DNA from 3 places in the Gordonia sp. CNJ-863 genome. Region 1 is predicted to be linked to each of the others. Evidence: riboswitches for the same ligand, from Rfam matches in the RefSeq annotation. Region 1 holds a riboswitch; each other region holds the start of a gene.
What was found. Region 1 has a riboswitch for cobalamin ahead of BJF87_RS07535 (CbtB domain-containing protein). Riboswitches for the same ligand answer to the same signal wherever they lie in the genome.
Positions count from the first base shown of each region.

Region 2: another riboswitch for cobalamin. It lies ahead of cobN (cobaltochelatase subunit CobN); the one in region 1 lies ahead of BJF87_RS07535 (CbtB domain-containing protein).
Region 3: another riboswitch for cobalamin. It lies ahead of BJF87_RS08905 (iron ABC transporter permease); the one in region 1 lies ahead of BJF87_RS07535 (CbtB domain-containing protein).

Region 1 is NZ_MKKG01000011.1:356,941-361,792, forward strand. It holds gene BJF87_RS07530 (ATP-dependent helicase) at 1-2,346, opposite strand, end outside; cobalamin riboswitch at 2,374-2,534, shown strand; gene BJF87_RS07535 (CbtB domain-containing protein) at 2,572-2,805, shown strand; gene BJF87_RS07540 (CbtA family protein) at 2,858-3,685, shown strand; gene BJF87_RS07545 (histidine phosphatase family protein) at 3,704-4,228, shown strand; gene BJF87_RS07550 (acyl-CoA dehydrogenase family protein) at 4,314-4,852, shown strand, end outside.
Region 2 is NZ_MKKG01000022.1:49,101-53,952, forward strand. It holds gene cobN (cobaltochelatase subunit CobN) at 1-1,956, opposite strand, end outside; cobalamin riboswitch at 1,917-2,044, opposite strand; gene BJF87_RS12125 (precorrin-3B synthase) at 2,069-3,250, shown strand; gene BJF87_RS12130 (precorrin-8X methylmutase) at 3,264-3,887, shown strand; gene BJF87_RS12135 (precorrin-2 C(20)-methyltransferase) at 3,890-4,852, shown strand, end outside.
Region 3 is NZ_MKKG01000013.1:64,923-69,774, reverse strand. It holds gene BJF87_RS08915 (ABC transporter substrate-binding protein) at 1-443, opposite strand, end outside; gene BJF87_RS08910 (ABC transporter ATP-binding protein) at 440-1,267, opposite strand; gene BJF87_RS08905 (iron ABC transporter permease) at 1,267-2,319, opposite strand; cobalamin riboswitch at 2,391-2,573, opposite strand; gene BJF87_RS08900 (L-lactate dehydrogenase) at 2,703-3,656, shown strand; gene BJF87_RS08895 (excalibur calcium-binding domain-containing protein) at 3,765-4,037, shown strand; gene BJF87_RS08890 (DUF2786 domain-containing protein) at 4,138-4,852, shown strand, end outside.

The sequences.
Region 1 (4,852 bases):
GAGCAGTGCGCGCGCGGCACATTCGCGGAACCGCGAGGCGAACATCGACGAGTCGGCGAGACCGTCGGTCACGAGCTGTTCGACCTCGTCGGGATCGAGGAGGAAGACGTCGGCACCCGGGGGTGCGTCGTCGGTGTCGGGCAGACGCAGGATGATGCCGTCGTCGGAGGCGGTGGTGGCGCCCTCGATACCCAGTGTCGCGAGGAGTCGTTGGGAGATGGCGCTCGCCCACGGCGCGTGGACACGCAAGCCATAGGGGGAGTGCAGGATGACGCGCCAGTCGCCGAGTTCGTCGCGGAACCGTTCGACGACGAGCGTCCGGTCGGTGGGGAGGTGACCGGTCGCCTCGCGCTGTTCGGCGATGAGCGTGGCCAGGTTGGTGCGGGCGTTCTCGGTGAGTCCGAGCCTCTCGGCATGGGCGTCGAGTTTCCCGGGATCGGCGATGGCCCCGGTGAACGCGCCGATCGCCGCACCGAGTTCGGCGGGACGTCCGATCGCGTCGCCGATCCAGAACGGCAGCCTGCCGGGCTGCCCGAAGGCCGGCGACACCAGGACGCGGTCGTGGGTGATGTCCTCGATGCGCCAGCTCGTCGCGCCGAGGGCGAAGACATCGCCGACCCGCGACTCGTACACCATCTCCTCGTCGAGTTCGCCCACGCGCGTGGACTTCTCGCCGACCATGAAGACGCCGAACAGTCCGCGATCGGGGATCGACCCGCCGGAGGTGACGGCGAGTCGTTGGGCGCCACGGCGGCCGGTGATCACGCCCGCGTCGCGGTCCCAGTTGACCCGCGGCCGGAGTTCGGCGAACTCGTCTGAGGGGAACCGCCCGGCGATGAGATCGAGGGTGGCGTCGAAGACCCCGCGTCCGAGGTCGCGGTAGGGAGCCGCCCGGCGAACGACCTCGTACCAGTGGTCGACCTCGAGATCGTCGACGGCGGCGGCCGCGATGGTCTGCTGCGCGAGGATGTCGAGGGGATTCTGGGGAACCTTGATCTCCTCGATCGCACCGTCGAGCATGCGCCCGACGGTGACCGTGCAGTGCAGCAGATCGGTGCGGTGTTTGGGATAGAGGATGCCCTGGCTGATCTCGCCCACCTGATGGCCGGCGCGGCCGATGCGCTGCAGGCCGCTGGCCACCGACGGCGGGGCCTCCACCTGGATCACGAGATCCACCGCACCCATGTCGATACCGAGTTCGAGCGAGCTGGTCGCCACGACGCAGGACAGGCGACCGGCCTTGAGGTCGTCCTCGATCTGCGCGCGCTGCTCCTTGCTCACCGAACCGTGGTGTGCCCGCGCGAGGACCGCCTCGGCGCCGGAACTCGCCCCGCTGCCCATCACGCACGCGGGAGCCCCGCCCGCGACCGTCGGGTTGGCGGTGGGCTCGGGCGTGACACCCTGCCGCTCGGCGTGGATCTCGTTGAGCCGCGCGGTCAGCTTCTCGGCGAGCCGACGGGAGTTCGCGAACACGATCGTCGCCCGGTTGGCCTCGATCTGGTCGACGATCGACGCCTCCACGTACGGCCACAGCGAACCGGCCGTGGGGGAGAATGCGTCGTCGAGCTCGGCCGGGTCGGCGCCGTCCGGGCCGGGTGCCGGCGGGATGTTCGCCATGTCCTCGACCGGCACGTCGACGCGGAGATCGAAGGTCTTGTCGGCCTTGGGCTTGACGACCTGGCAGGGCGCCGAGCCGGACAGGTACCCGGCGACGACCTCGGGAGGCCGCACGGTCGCCGACAGGCCTATCCGTTGGGCGGGCTTCTCGAGCAGCTCGTCGAGGCGCTCGAGGGTCAGGGCCAGATGTGTGCCGCGTTTGGTGGCGGCGACCGCATGGACCTCGTCGACGATGATCGCCTCGACATTCGTGAGGCTCTCCCGGGCCGCGGAGGTCAGCATCAGGTAGAGCGACTCGGGCGTGGTGATCAGGATGTCGGGCGGGGTCTTCACCAGAGCGCGGCGGTCAGCGGCCGAGGTGTCGCCGGACCGGACACCGACCGTTATGTTCGGTTCGGGCAGGTCCAATTCCTGCGCCGCACGGGTGATCCCGGTGAGGGGCGCGCGTAGATTGCGCTCCACGTCGACGGCGAGCGCCTTCAGCGGCGAGATGTAGACGACCTTCGTGCCCGGACGGCGGGTGGCGGCGTCGGCGGCCAGCCGGTCGAGCGCCCAGAGGAATGCCGCGAGCGTCTTGCCGGACCCGGTCGGGGCGATGACCAGGGTGTTCGCGCCGTCGGCGATCGAGGTCCAGGCGCCTTTCTGGGCCGCGGTCGGCTTGGTGAACGCTCCGGTGAACCATCGCCGGGTGGGGGCGGTGAAGCGATCGAGAACCGAGGGGCGGGGCATCTCTCCACTATGTCTCACATGTGCGACAGGTCTGGGTATACAGTCGATACACGCCTGTACGGGGAATCCGGTGAGAATCCGGAGCGGTCGCGCCACTGTGAACGACAACGCCGGACGCGGTCGAGGATTTCGACGGCGCCTGGGGAAGACGTGAGTCAGGATGCCGTGCCGGCGCCAAAAGATCCGACACACTCACCGACGCGAGATCGGCGAAAGGACAATCCCATGACGTCTCCCCGTACGGCCGAAGCAGTCAAGTCACCCACCCGTGCGATTTCGGTACCGAACCTGTCGGTCGCGAGCGCAGCGCTCTGGCTGAGCCTCACGGTCCTCCTGGCCGGGCTCGCCTACTACTTCCTCGGCTACGACCAAGGTGTCGTGTCGGTCTTCGGGGAGAACACCTATGTGCACGAGTTCGTGCACGACTCCCGCCACTTCCTCGGCTTTCCCTGCCACTGAGCGTTCACCGCACTGCGTCGGCCTGACTCTCACAACGTAGGGACAAGTTCACATGGAGAAGAAACTCATCGGCGCAGGTCTGCTCTCGGGCCTGATCGCCGGCATCATCTCGTTCGTCTTCGCACGGTTCTACCTCGAACCCGTGGTGTCGAAGGCCGTCGACTACGAGGGTGAACGCTCGGAAGCCGAAGAGGCGCTGGCACATACGGTCGGCGGCCATTCGCACGGCGACGGCGGCGAGGTCTTCACCCGCGCCATGCAGGAGAATCTGGGCGCCGGCGTCGGAAACCTGGTGTTCGCCCTGTGCATGGGCGCGTTCTTCGGGGTCGCCTTCACCGTGCTGTGGAGTTACCTCGGCAACCGGTATCCGGCCACCGATGCCCGCGCCGTCGCCGGGGCGCTCGGCGCGATCGGTTTCGTCGCCGTCTTCGGTGTTCCGTTCTTCGCCTACCCGGCCAACCCGCCTGCGGTCGGGGACGACGACACGATCGGGGAACGGACGGGTGCATTCCTGACCGTCACGATCGCGTCGGTCGTGCTGATGATCGTGGCCGTCGCACTCGCGCTGTGGTTGCGGCCGAGGATCGGCGGACTGGTGTCGGCCGTCGTGGGCGGTGCCGCGTACGTGATCGCGGTCGGCGTCACCATCGCGCTGCTGCCGTCGTTCGACGAGGTGCCCGAGCCGGTGCGCACCGACGCCGGCCAGATCGTGTTCCCCGGCTTCCCGGCGGACGTCGTCGCCGACTTCCGCGTGTACACGATCACCAACCAGGTGATCCTCTGGACGGTGCTGACGGTGACCTTCGCGCTGATCCTCGGCGCGATGGCGCGGTCGAAGAGCTCCAGCACGTCGCCGACGGTCGACGCCGTGCAGAGCTGACCGCGCACTGCCATTCCTGTGCAGATCATCACCGCCGGGCGCACCGGTCCCAATCGATCGGTGCGCTTCGGCGGTGACGCGTCGCTGGACGACCGCGGCCGCCGTGACGTCGAAGCGCTCGCCGCGTCCCTCGTCGGGCCGGTGTCCTTCTGCGGGCCCGAGCCCGCGACACTCGAGAGCGCCCGGCTCCTGGGTGGTCGGGTCGAGGTCGACGACGCGCTTCGCACGCTCGATGTCGGGAACTGGGCGGGATCGGCGCCCGAGGACATCGATCCACGCGAGCTCGCGGCCTTCTTCACCGATCCGGCGGCCCGGCCCCATGGCGGCGAGAGTGTCGAGGCGTTCGTGCGACGGGTGCACGACTGGCGCGACCGCACGATCACCGTCGGGGCGTCGATCGTCGTGGCCATGCCCGTCGCGCAGGCACTTCTGTGCGACGACGCCACGGGATACTTCCGGTGCGAGGTCCGGCCGGCGGCCTGCTACCACTGGCCGCCCCTGAGAATTCGCCCTGAAGAAACAGAATCGGGCGGACGTACCTAGACATCGTGAGTGACTCCTGACACAGTTGAGTCGGCAAAACTGAAACGTGTTCGCCCCCGGCGGGCACTGTCTGGGGAGAGTGACGATGTTCGAGTGGTCCGATGAAGATCTGATGGTGCGGGATGCGCTGCGCGCGTTCATCGACAAGGAGATCCGGCCACATCTCGACGAGCTCGAGTCCGGCGTGCTGCCTCCGTACGACATCACCCGCAAGCTGCTGTCGACCTTCGGGGTCGACGCGATGGCCAAGGACGCGCTGGAAAAGGAACTCGAGGCAGAGGCCAACGGGGAGAAGAAGAAATCGTCCGGCGAGGGTGGTGGCATGGGCGGTTCGATGTTCATGATGGTCAACATCGAGCTTGCCGGTGTGTGCCTGGGCCTCGTCGCCTCGCTCGGTGTGAGCATGGGCCTGACCGCCTCGACGATCCGGGGCAAGGGCACGCTCGCCCAGAAGAAGCGCTGGCTGCCCGAGCTGGTCACCATGGAGAAGGTCGGCGCCTGGGCGATCACCGAACCCGATTCGGGCTCCGACGCTCTCGGCGGCATGAAGACCACCGTCCGCCGCGACGGTGACGACTACATCCTGAACGGCCAGAAGACGTTCATCACCAACGGCCCGTACGC
Region 2 (4,852 bases), on a different contig from region 1:
CTTCGCCGGGTCGAGGGCGGAGATGTTCGCGTGTTCGTCGAGCAGCTGCTCGAGGCGGGCGATGTCGCCGTAGGACTCGGCGCGCGCCATCGGCGGGATCAGGTGATCGACGAGCACCGCGTGGGCCCGGCGCTTGGCCTGGGTCCCCTCCCCCGGGTCGTTGACGAGGAACGGGTAGATGAGCGGGAGATCGCCCAGGGCGGCGTCGGTTCCGCAGTTGGCGGACATGCCGAGGTTCTTGCCCGGCAGCCATTCGAGGTTGCCGTGCTTTCCGACGTGCACGATCGCGTCCGCACCGAAACCGGCCTGCCCCGTTGCGTGTCGGGCGGCGATCCACCGGTAGGACGCCAGATAGTGATGCGACGGCGGCAGGTCGGGGTCGTGGTAGATCGCCACCGGGTTCTCGCCGAACCCGCGCGGCGGCTGCACCATGATCGCGATGTTGCCGAAAGTCAGTGCAGCGATGACGATGTCGCCGTCGGGATTGTTCGACCGGTCGACGAACAGCTCGCCGGGTGCCTCGCCCCAGTGTTCGACGACGCCGTTGCGCAGTTCTTCCGGCAGCGTCTCGAACCAGTCGCGGTACTCCGCGGCGGGCAGGCGGATCGGGTTGGCGGCGAGGGTTTCCTCGGTCAGCCAATCCGGGTCCTGACCGCCCGTCGCGATGATCTCGTGGATCAGCGCATCCGAATCGTCTTCTGCCAAACCGGGTATCGCACCGGGACCGGATTCCGGTCCGATGTCGTAACCGGCCGCGCGCAGGGCCGAGAGCAGACGCAGCAGACTCCGAGGGGTGTCGAGGCCGACGGCGTTGCCGATGCGGGCGTGCTTCGTGGGATACGCCGACAGCATGACGGCGATGCGCTTGTCGGCGGCCGGAGTTCGGCGCAGCTGTGCATGCGACACCGCGATGCCCGCCACGCGGGCGCAGCGCTCGGGATCCGGCCGATACCAGGGAAGGCCGTCGTCGTCGAATTCCTTGAAGGAGAACGGGACGGTGATGATCCGGCCGTCGAACTCCGGCACCGCCACCTGCGTTGCGACATCGAGCGGTGAGAGACCGTCGTCGCTCGCCTCCCAGTCCGCCCGGGAACCCGTGAGGCACAGGCCCTGCAGGATCGGGATGTCGAGTGCGGCAAGCCGTTCGATGTTCCACGCCTCGTCGTCGCCGCCGGCCGATGCGGTCGCCGGGGTCGCGCCGCCGGCCGCCAGGACCGTGACCACGAGAGCGTCGACCGTGCCGAGCAGCTCGATCAGGTCGTCGGGAGCGGTACGCAGGGACGCACAGAAGATCGGCAGCGCCCGGGCGCCTCGCTCCTCGATGGCGCTGCAGAGCGCGTCGATGTAGCGGGTGTTCCCGGCGAGGTGCTGGGCGCGGTAGTAGAGCACCGCGATGGTCGGTGCATCGGAATTCTCCCGCTGCGCGCGCTCCAGGATTCCCCACGCCGGGGTCTGCTGCGGCGGCTCGAAGCCGTATCCGGTGAACAGCACGGTGTCGGAGAGGAAATGATGCAGGTTGACGATGTTCGCGACGCCGCCGGCGGCGAGGTAGTCGTGGGCCTGGGCGGCCACACCGGCCGGCACCGTCGAATGGGCCATCAGGTCCGGGTCCGGTTGCTGCTCGCCGGAACACACCACCAGCGGTTTGCCGGTCGCCTCGACCGCGGCGAGTCCCTCTTCCCAGGCACGCGTTCCACCGAGGATGCGGACGACGATCAGGTCGGCGTCGGCGGCCAGTGCCGGGATCTCGTCGATGAGCAGTCGTGCGGGATTCGCGCCGCGGAACCCCACTTCCGGGTTCGCCTCGCCGGCGGCCGCCGCGGTCAGCAGATCGGTGTCCGAGGTCGAGAACAGCAGGATCATCGTGTCTCCTCGCCGGGTTGTCGCGCCCGGAGTGTCGGGTGTGTGCGAGGGACTGGTCTGGCTGGGGCACCGGCGTCTACCGGGACCCTTCACAGTGGCGCGACCGCGCCGGAATCTCACCGGCTTCAGCCCGCTCGCGGTTGGGTCTCAGCCTACGGCGACCGGTCGGCGGAGTCGTCACCTGGTCCGGTCGTAGGCTGGTGGGATGACTGAAGCGGCCGAACCCGCTCCCGGCACGGCGATCCGGGAATCCGCGGATCGTTGCCCCGGCGTGTTCAGCACGCACGAGGCGAAGGACGGCGCACTGGCCCGGATCCGGCTTCCCGGAGGCCGGATCCGCGCTGATCAGCTCACCACCCTCGCCCAGGCTGCGGCTGCTCACGCCGACGGCTTCCTCGAGCTCACCGCGCGCGGGAACCTGCAACTGCGCGGGATCACCGACGTCGAGGCCGTGGCCGACGCCGTGGTGAGCGCCGGCCTCGCGCCCAGCTCGTCGCACGACAAGGTCCGGAACATCGAGGTCAGCCCGCTGACCGGCCGCATCGGCGGTGTCATCGACGCAGGTCCGCTGACAGCGGCACTCGACGACGCGCTGCGCGCCGATCCCGCGGCCACCTCGATCTCGGGACGCTTCCTGTTCGGGGTCGACGACGGTCGCGGCGACATCCGGCGCCGAGGCGCCGACGCGTGTGCCGTGGCGCGCTCGGCCGAACCTGTGGTCGCCGACATCCTGGTCGGCGGCGTCGCGGTCGGATCGGTCGGAGGGGTGCCCGGGATCGTCGAGGCACTCATCTCGGTGGCCGCCGGTCTGAACGCGGTGGCGCCCGGCGCCTGGCGCGTCCGCGATCTCGGCGCCGAGGACCGCCACCGCCTGGAGCGGCTCGTCGCCGAGAACCTGGCCCCCACCGTCGAATCCGACGAAGACGACGTAGCGGCCCCGGTGGAGCCGATCGTGGGCTGGTTCGACCAGGACGACGGATCGGTGCTGCTCGGCTCGGTCGTCGAACTCGGCCGCCTGCCCGCGCGCCTCGCCGAGTTCATCGGCGCGGTGGAGTCGCCGGTGGTCTTCACCCCGGACCGGGAGATCCTGATCTGTGACCTCGGTGAAGGCGTTGCCGAGACCGTGGTGCGGGTGCTCGCACCGATGGGCCTGATCTTCGACGCGAACTCGCCGTGGGCACGGCTCAGCTGTTGTGTGGGCGCCCCGGGCTGCGGATCGGCCAACGCCCCGGTGCGCAAGGACCTGCTCGCCCATGTCGAGGCCGGCCTCCCGGTAGGCGATCGCGAACACTGGGTGGGGTGTGAGCGTCGCTGCGGCTCCCCCGCCGGCACACACCTGTCGGTGCAGGCCACGCCCGACGGCGGGTACGACCGCCGTCGCCGCTAGGCTCGTGCGCATCATGACCGAGTACCTGCGCGACGGCGCCGCGATCTACCGCCAGTCCTTTGCGACGATTCGGGCCGAGTCGGACTTGTCCGCCTTCGGCTCCGACGTGTCGACCGTGGTCGTCCGGATGATCCACGCCTGCGGACAGACCGATCTCACACGCGACGTCATCGCGACGCCCGGCGTCGTACGCGCGGCCCGCGGGGCACTCGAGGCCGGAGCACCGATCCTCTGCGACGCGTCGATGGTGGCGTCCGGCATCACCCGCAAGCGTCTGCCCGCCGACAACGAGGTGCTGTGCCATCTCTCCGAACCGGGTCTCCCCGCTCTGGCCGAGGAGATGGGCACCACGAGAACCGCTGCTGCCCTGCAGTTCTGGTTGCCACGCCTCGATGGCGCGGTCGTCGCGATCGGCAATGCCCCGACCGCGTTGTTCGCCCTGCTCGACATGATCGACGAGGGTGCACCCCGCCCGGCCGCAATCGTCGGCGCGCCCGTCGGTTTCGTCGGCGCCGCGGAGTCGTGCGAGGCCCTCGCTGCCCGCACCGATCTCGAGTTCATCACCGTCACCGGTCGTCGTGGTGGGTCGGCGATCACCGCCGCCGCCGTCAACGCGCTCGCCACCCCTCAGGAGTGAATGTGCCTGCAGTCAACGATGATCAGCGGCCCGGCAAGCTCTGGGGAATCGGCCTCGGGCCCGGCGACAGCGAACTGATGACGGTCAAGGCCGCGCGGGTGATCAGCACCGCCGACGTGGTCGCGTATCACTGTGCGCGCCACGGCAACAGCATCGCGCGGTCGGTCGCCGAACCCTATCTGCGCGAAGACCAGACCGAAGAGCGTCTCATGTACCCGGTCACCACCGAGACCACCGACCATCCCGGCGGGTATCAGGGTGCACTCGACGACTTCTACGCCGAGAGCGCGGAACGGCTCGCCGTCCACCTGCGCGCGGGCCGGGACGTCGTCCTTCTCGCCGAGGGGGATCCGCTCTTCTACAGCTCCTACATGCACATGCACAAGCGGCTGTCCCCGCACTTCGATGCGGAGATCGTGCCGGGTGTGACGTCGGTGAGCGCGGCGTCGGCGGCCACCGGTGTTCCGCTGGTGGAGGGCGACGAGACCTTGACGGTCGTCCCGGGTACGGCATCGACGGAAGAGCTGCTGTTCCGCTTCCGTTCGGCCGACGCCATCGTGGTGATGAAACTGGGCCGCACCTTCGAACGGGTGCGGGAGGCGTTGCGCGAGGCCGGCCGCCTCGACGAGGCCTTCTACGTCGAACGGGCGTCGACCACCGTCGAGCGTGTGCTGCCGGCGGCGGAGGTGAATCCGGCTGAGGTGCCGTACTTCTCGATCCTCGTGGTTCCCGGCCGACGGAACAACCCGCGCTTCGAGCCGGAACCGGTACCGGGCGAACTGGTGGTCGTCGGTCTCGGACCGGGTCACGACAGCTGGACGACACCCGAAGTCCGCGCGGAACTCGCCACCGCGACCGACCTCGTCGGGTACACAACCTACCTCAAGCGGGTGACCCCGAGACCGGGCCAGCGCGTCCATGCGAGCGACAACCGGGTCGAGTCCGAGCGTGCCGAGTTCGCTCTC
Region 3 (4,852 bases), on a different contig from region 1:
GCCTCCGACAGCTGATACACGTCGATCCCATGGGAGGCCAGGATCTCCGGGGTGATGCCGCGGGACTCGCTCATGCCGTAGTTGTAGCCGGCGTAGAGGACCTGCGGTTTGGCGCCGACGATGTTCTCGAGGGTGGGCTGCTCGGTGGCGACCTCGTCGAGCGTGTCGACCTGTGGGCCGTATTCGAGTCGGAGAACGTCCTTGTCGCGGGCGAGCGCACTCACGGCGACGATCTTGTCACGGGCGCCCGCCGCCAGCGCGATCGCGATCATCCCGCCGTCGTTGACGAACAGGCGATCGAGAGGCTGGTCGAAGGTGACCTCGGCGCCACAGTTGGTGACGGTGACGCGGTCGGTTGCGACGGCGCCGGACTCGGTGCCGCAGCCCGCTGCGATGCCCAGGACGACGGCGAGCGTGGCGTATCGGGTGATGTTGTGTCTCATCGGTTTTCCTTGGTGGCGTAGACCTGCGGTGCAGGAGAGGTGGGGGAGTCGAGCAGCAGATGGGGGAGGCCGGTCTCGGGGTGTGGCACGACGGTGCCGGACACATCGAAGACCGACGCCAGCAGCGGCGGGGTCAGCACCTCGACCGGTGGGCCGTGTGCGGTGACGCCGCCGTCGGAAATGACGGCGACGGAGTCGAAGTGGCGGAGGACGAGGTCGAGGTCGTGCATCGCGGCGATCACAGTCGCCTCGAGGTCGTCGAGGACCTGCATCAACCGCAGTCGCCAGGCCGCGTCGAGATGATTCGTCGGCTCGTCGAGCACAAGGATCGGCGTCTGCTGTGCGATTGCGCGGGCGAGCACGACGCGGTGCCGTTCACCGCCGGACAGCTGCGTACACGAACGGTGTTCCCAACCGCCCAGTCCCACCTGCTCCAGCGCGGACCGGACGATCGCGTGGTCGTCGGAGTTACGTATGGCCCAGGCGGATCGGTACGGCGTGCGTCCCAGGCCCACCGCTTCGGCGACCGTGAGTTCGGCCGACGGGTGTTCATCCTGACCGACCACCGCGATCGACAGCGCGCGACGCCGAGCGGGAAGACGATCGAGATCGTCGTCGCCCAACCGGATTCGTCCCTCGGCCGGTTGTTCGAGACCGCACAGTGTCCGCAGCAACGTGGTCTTGCCCGCCCCGTTGGGTCCGACGATGGCGAGGCGGGTTCCGGCAGGGACGTCGAGATCCACCTCGCGCAGTATCGGGCGGCCACTTCGACGGCAACTGATGGCGTTCGCGCGCAGGGACATCGAGCGCTGCACGGCGCCCATCAGGCTTCGCCGCCGAACCCGTACTGGCGCCGTCCCATCAGGAACAGGAAGATCGGTGCGCCGATCAGTCCGGTGACGATGCCCAGCGGCATCTCGCGGGGTGACGCGGCCACTCGTGAGATGACGTCGACCCACACCAGGAACAGTGCACCGCCGCAGACCGCTACGGGAATCATCGCGCGGTGCGTCGCACCGACGAGCAGGCGTGCCGCGTGCGGGACGATCAAGCCCACGAATCCGATTCCACCCGCGACTGCGACCAGAACGCCGACCAGGATTCCCTGGACCGCGAACAGCGCGTTTCGCATGGCGCGCACCGGAACCCCGAGGGATGTCGCGGTGTCGGTCCCGGCTGCGTAGGCGTCGAGCCAGGAGTGGATCGCGAGCATGGCGAGCACCGTGACCACGACGACAACCCCGGCGATCTGCACTTTCGCCCAGGTCGCGCCGGCGACGCTGCCCAACATCCAGAACATCACGTTGTCGGCGGCATGCGGGTCGGCCGCGGTGAAGACCAGCAGTGAGGACAGCGCCAGGAACGCCGACGACAGGACCACTCCGGAGAGGATCAGGCGTAGGGCGGTCAGTCCGCCCTGCGCCCGGGCGACGGCGTACACGGTGACCGAGGCCGCGAGGGCGCCGATCAGCGCGCCGCCGGACAAAGCCCAGACACCCAGGGCGGCAAACGATCCTAGAGTGATGACCGCCGTCGCACCCACCGCGGCGCCGGCCGACACGCCCAGCAGGTACGGCTCGGCGAGCGGGTTGCGGACGAGGGCCTGCATGACGGCGCCGGCGAGCGCCAGACCGGCGCCGACGATCGCCGCGAGAACCGAACGCGGCAAACGGAGATCCCAGATGATCACGGAGTGGGCGGCGTCGAGCTCGTCGCCTCGCAGGCGCCCGGCGACGGTTCGCCAGACATCGCCGAGGGGGATGGTCTCGGCACCGAAAGCGGTGGCGATCGCGATGCTCACCAAGGTGAGCGCGAGAAGGATCAGGGCAAGGGGCAACGACGGGAGTCGCCGTACCGACATGGCGGTGGCGATCATCGTCGTGCCGTCGGGAGGACGGGACACGTGTGGAACTGCCTTTGGTCTGGGCATCTGTGCGCGAGACGCCGGGTGGACTCGACGAGAACGGCAGGTATTCGGACTCGGGTTCGTCCGAACCCGACGCCTTCCCGGGTTGCCCCAGTGGCCTGATGTCGGGTCCGTCCCCCATACCGCTGCGCGCCAGTCCTGGATTCGCACCAGGTTCCCTGGCACCCGCCTGTGCAGGTGCGACCGCTCTCACCGGTGAGGTTAGCAATACGGACACGGAGCTCTCACCGACCCGTCTCCAAGTCGTCGGGCGAGGGATGCCCGGAGGTCTTAGGCTGGGCGCTGACAGGCAACGGACAGGTGCGAATCGAACCGAGGCGAACGGTGATCCGATGGACGGACGACCCACGAAACTGGCGATCATCGGGGCGGGCGCGGTCGGCACCGCGATCGCCTACTCGGCGCTGATCCGCGGGGTCGCGCGCACGGTCGCGTTGCTGGACATCAAGGCCGCCAAGGTCACCGCCGAGGTGCTCGACCTGTCCCACGGTCTGGAGTTCGTACCGCGCGCCGACATCATCGGCTCCAACGACGTGTCGGTGTGCGCCGACGCCGACGTCGTCGTGTTCACCGCCGGAGCCAAGCAGAAGCCGGGACAGTCCCGACTCGAATTAGCCGAGGCCACAATCGGTTTGACGCGCGCCATCCTGCCGGATGTGCTCGAGGTGGCACCGAACGCGATCTACCTGATGGTGACCAACCCGGTGGACGTCGTCACCCATGCGGCGCAGAAGATCACCGGCCTGCCGCCGAATCAGCTGTTCGGGTCGGGAACCGTGCTGGATTCGTCGCGGCTGCGGTTCCTCGTCGCGCAGCACTGCGGGGTAGCGGTGCAGAGTGTGCACTCGTATGTCGTCGGCGAGCACGGTGACAGCGAGATACCGCTGTGGTCGTCGGCGACGATCGGTGGCGTGCCGCTGACGTCGTGGACGCCGCTACCTGGGCGTCGGGAGATGGATGCCGTTGCACGGGAGCGTATCCGGGACGAGGTCGTGCACGCCGCCTACGCCATCATCGAGGGCAAGGGGGCCACCAACTACGCCATCGGCCTCGCCGCCACCCGTATCGTCGAAGCCGTTCTGAACGACGAACACCGGGTGCTCCCGGTGTCCACGGTCGCCTCCGGATTCCCCGGGCTCGATGATGTGTGTCTCTCCCTGCCGACCGTCGTCGACCGCGGTGGTGCGCAGACGCGCCTCGAGGTGCCGCTGTCGCCGGACGAGGAAGCCGGTCTGCTCGCCTCGGCGGAGACGCTACGCCGGATGCAGGCGCGATTCGGGTTGTAGGGGCAGGCACTGTCCATCGGGTGGACCAATCTCGGTGCTCGATGCCGGTGCGGCATCCTCGCCGGGGTAGTTTCACCTGGTCACATCGGTGGAAGAGAAGGTTCGACGATGAGTGGTTCGCGGAAGACGGTTCTGGGTTTTGTCGCTGCGGCGTCGATGGCGATCGCGCCGCTGATGGTGGCGGCACCTGCATCGGCGGCGACCGACTACGCCAACTGCGCGGCACTCAACGCCGACTACCCGCACGGCGTCGGCGAGCCCGGCGCCGTCGACTCGACCTCCGGCACGCCGGTTACGAACTTCACCGTCGACCAGGCCCTCTACGACGCCAACGACGAGAGCGACCGCGACAAGGACGGCATCGCCTGCGAGCAGAACTGACCCTTCGGTCACACACTGTGCGTGAGGGTCTCCGACCTGGCTTTTTCTGCTCGCCTGCAGTCCGATGGAACCGATCGGGCGCGCAGATAGTCTGAACTACATGCGCGACGACAAGCTGCTCACCCGGATCTCCGCCCTCCTGCGGCAGGCGGAGAACACCGACAACGAGCATGAGGCCGAGACGTTCATGCAGGCCGCACAACGCCTTGCCACGGCGTCGTCGATCGATCTCGCCGTGGCCCGCGCGCACGATCCGGCCGCGCGTAAGCAGGTCACCCCGATCTCGCGGCAGATCAAGATCGGCGAGCCGGGTAAGCGTGGCCTGCGCACCTACGTGCAATTGTTCGTGGCGATCACCATGGCCAACGACGTGACCGTCGACGTCGCGAGCAACTCGACCTTCGTCCTCGCCTACGGGTACGAGGCCGACATCGACGCCTGCGAGGCGCTCTACACGTCGCTGATCATCCAGATGGTCGCGGCGAGCGATGCCTATCTGCGGTCGGGGGCGTACAAGGGCGAGACCTTCGCGCGGGTCGTCACCAAGGGCAGCGGCTGGCGAGCGCGGCGGGTGATCGAGGAGAAGCCGCTGTCGCCGATCACTGCGCGACTCAACTTCCAGTCGGCCTTCGCCGAACGCATCGGCAAACGTCTCACCGAGGCCCGCGACGCCGCCCGCGAAGAAGCACTCGCCGCCGAACGGCGCTCGGGTGAGCCGGAACGCTCGACGGCGCTGGCCCTGCGCAACAAGGAACTCGAGGTCACCGACTTCTACAAGACCGAGTCCACCGCTCGCGGCACGTGGCGGGCGTCGA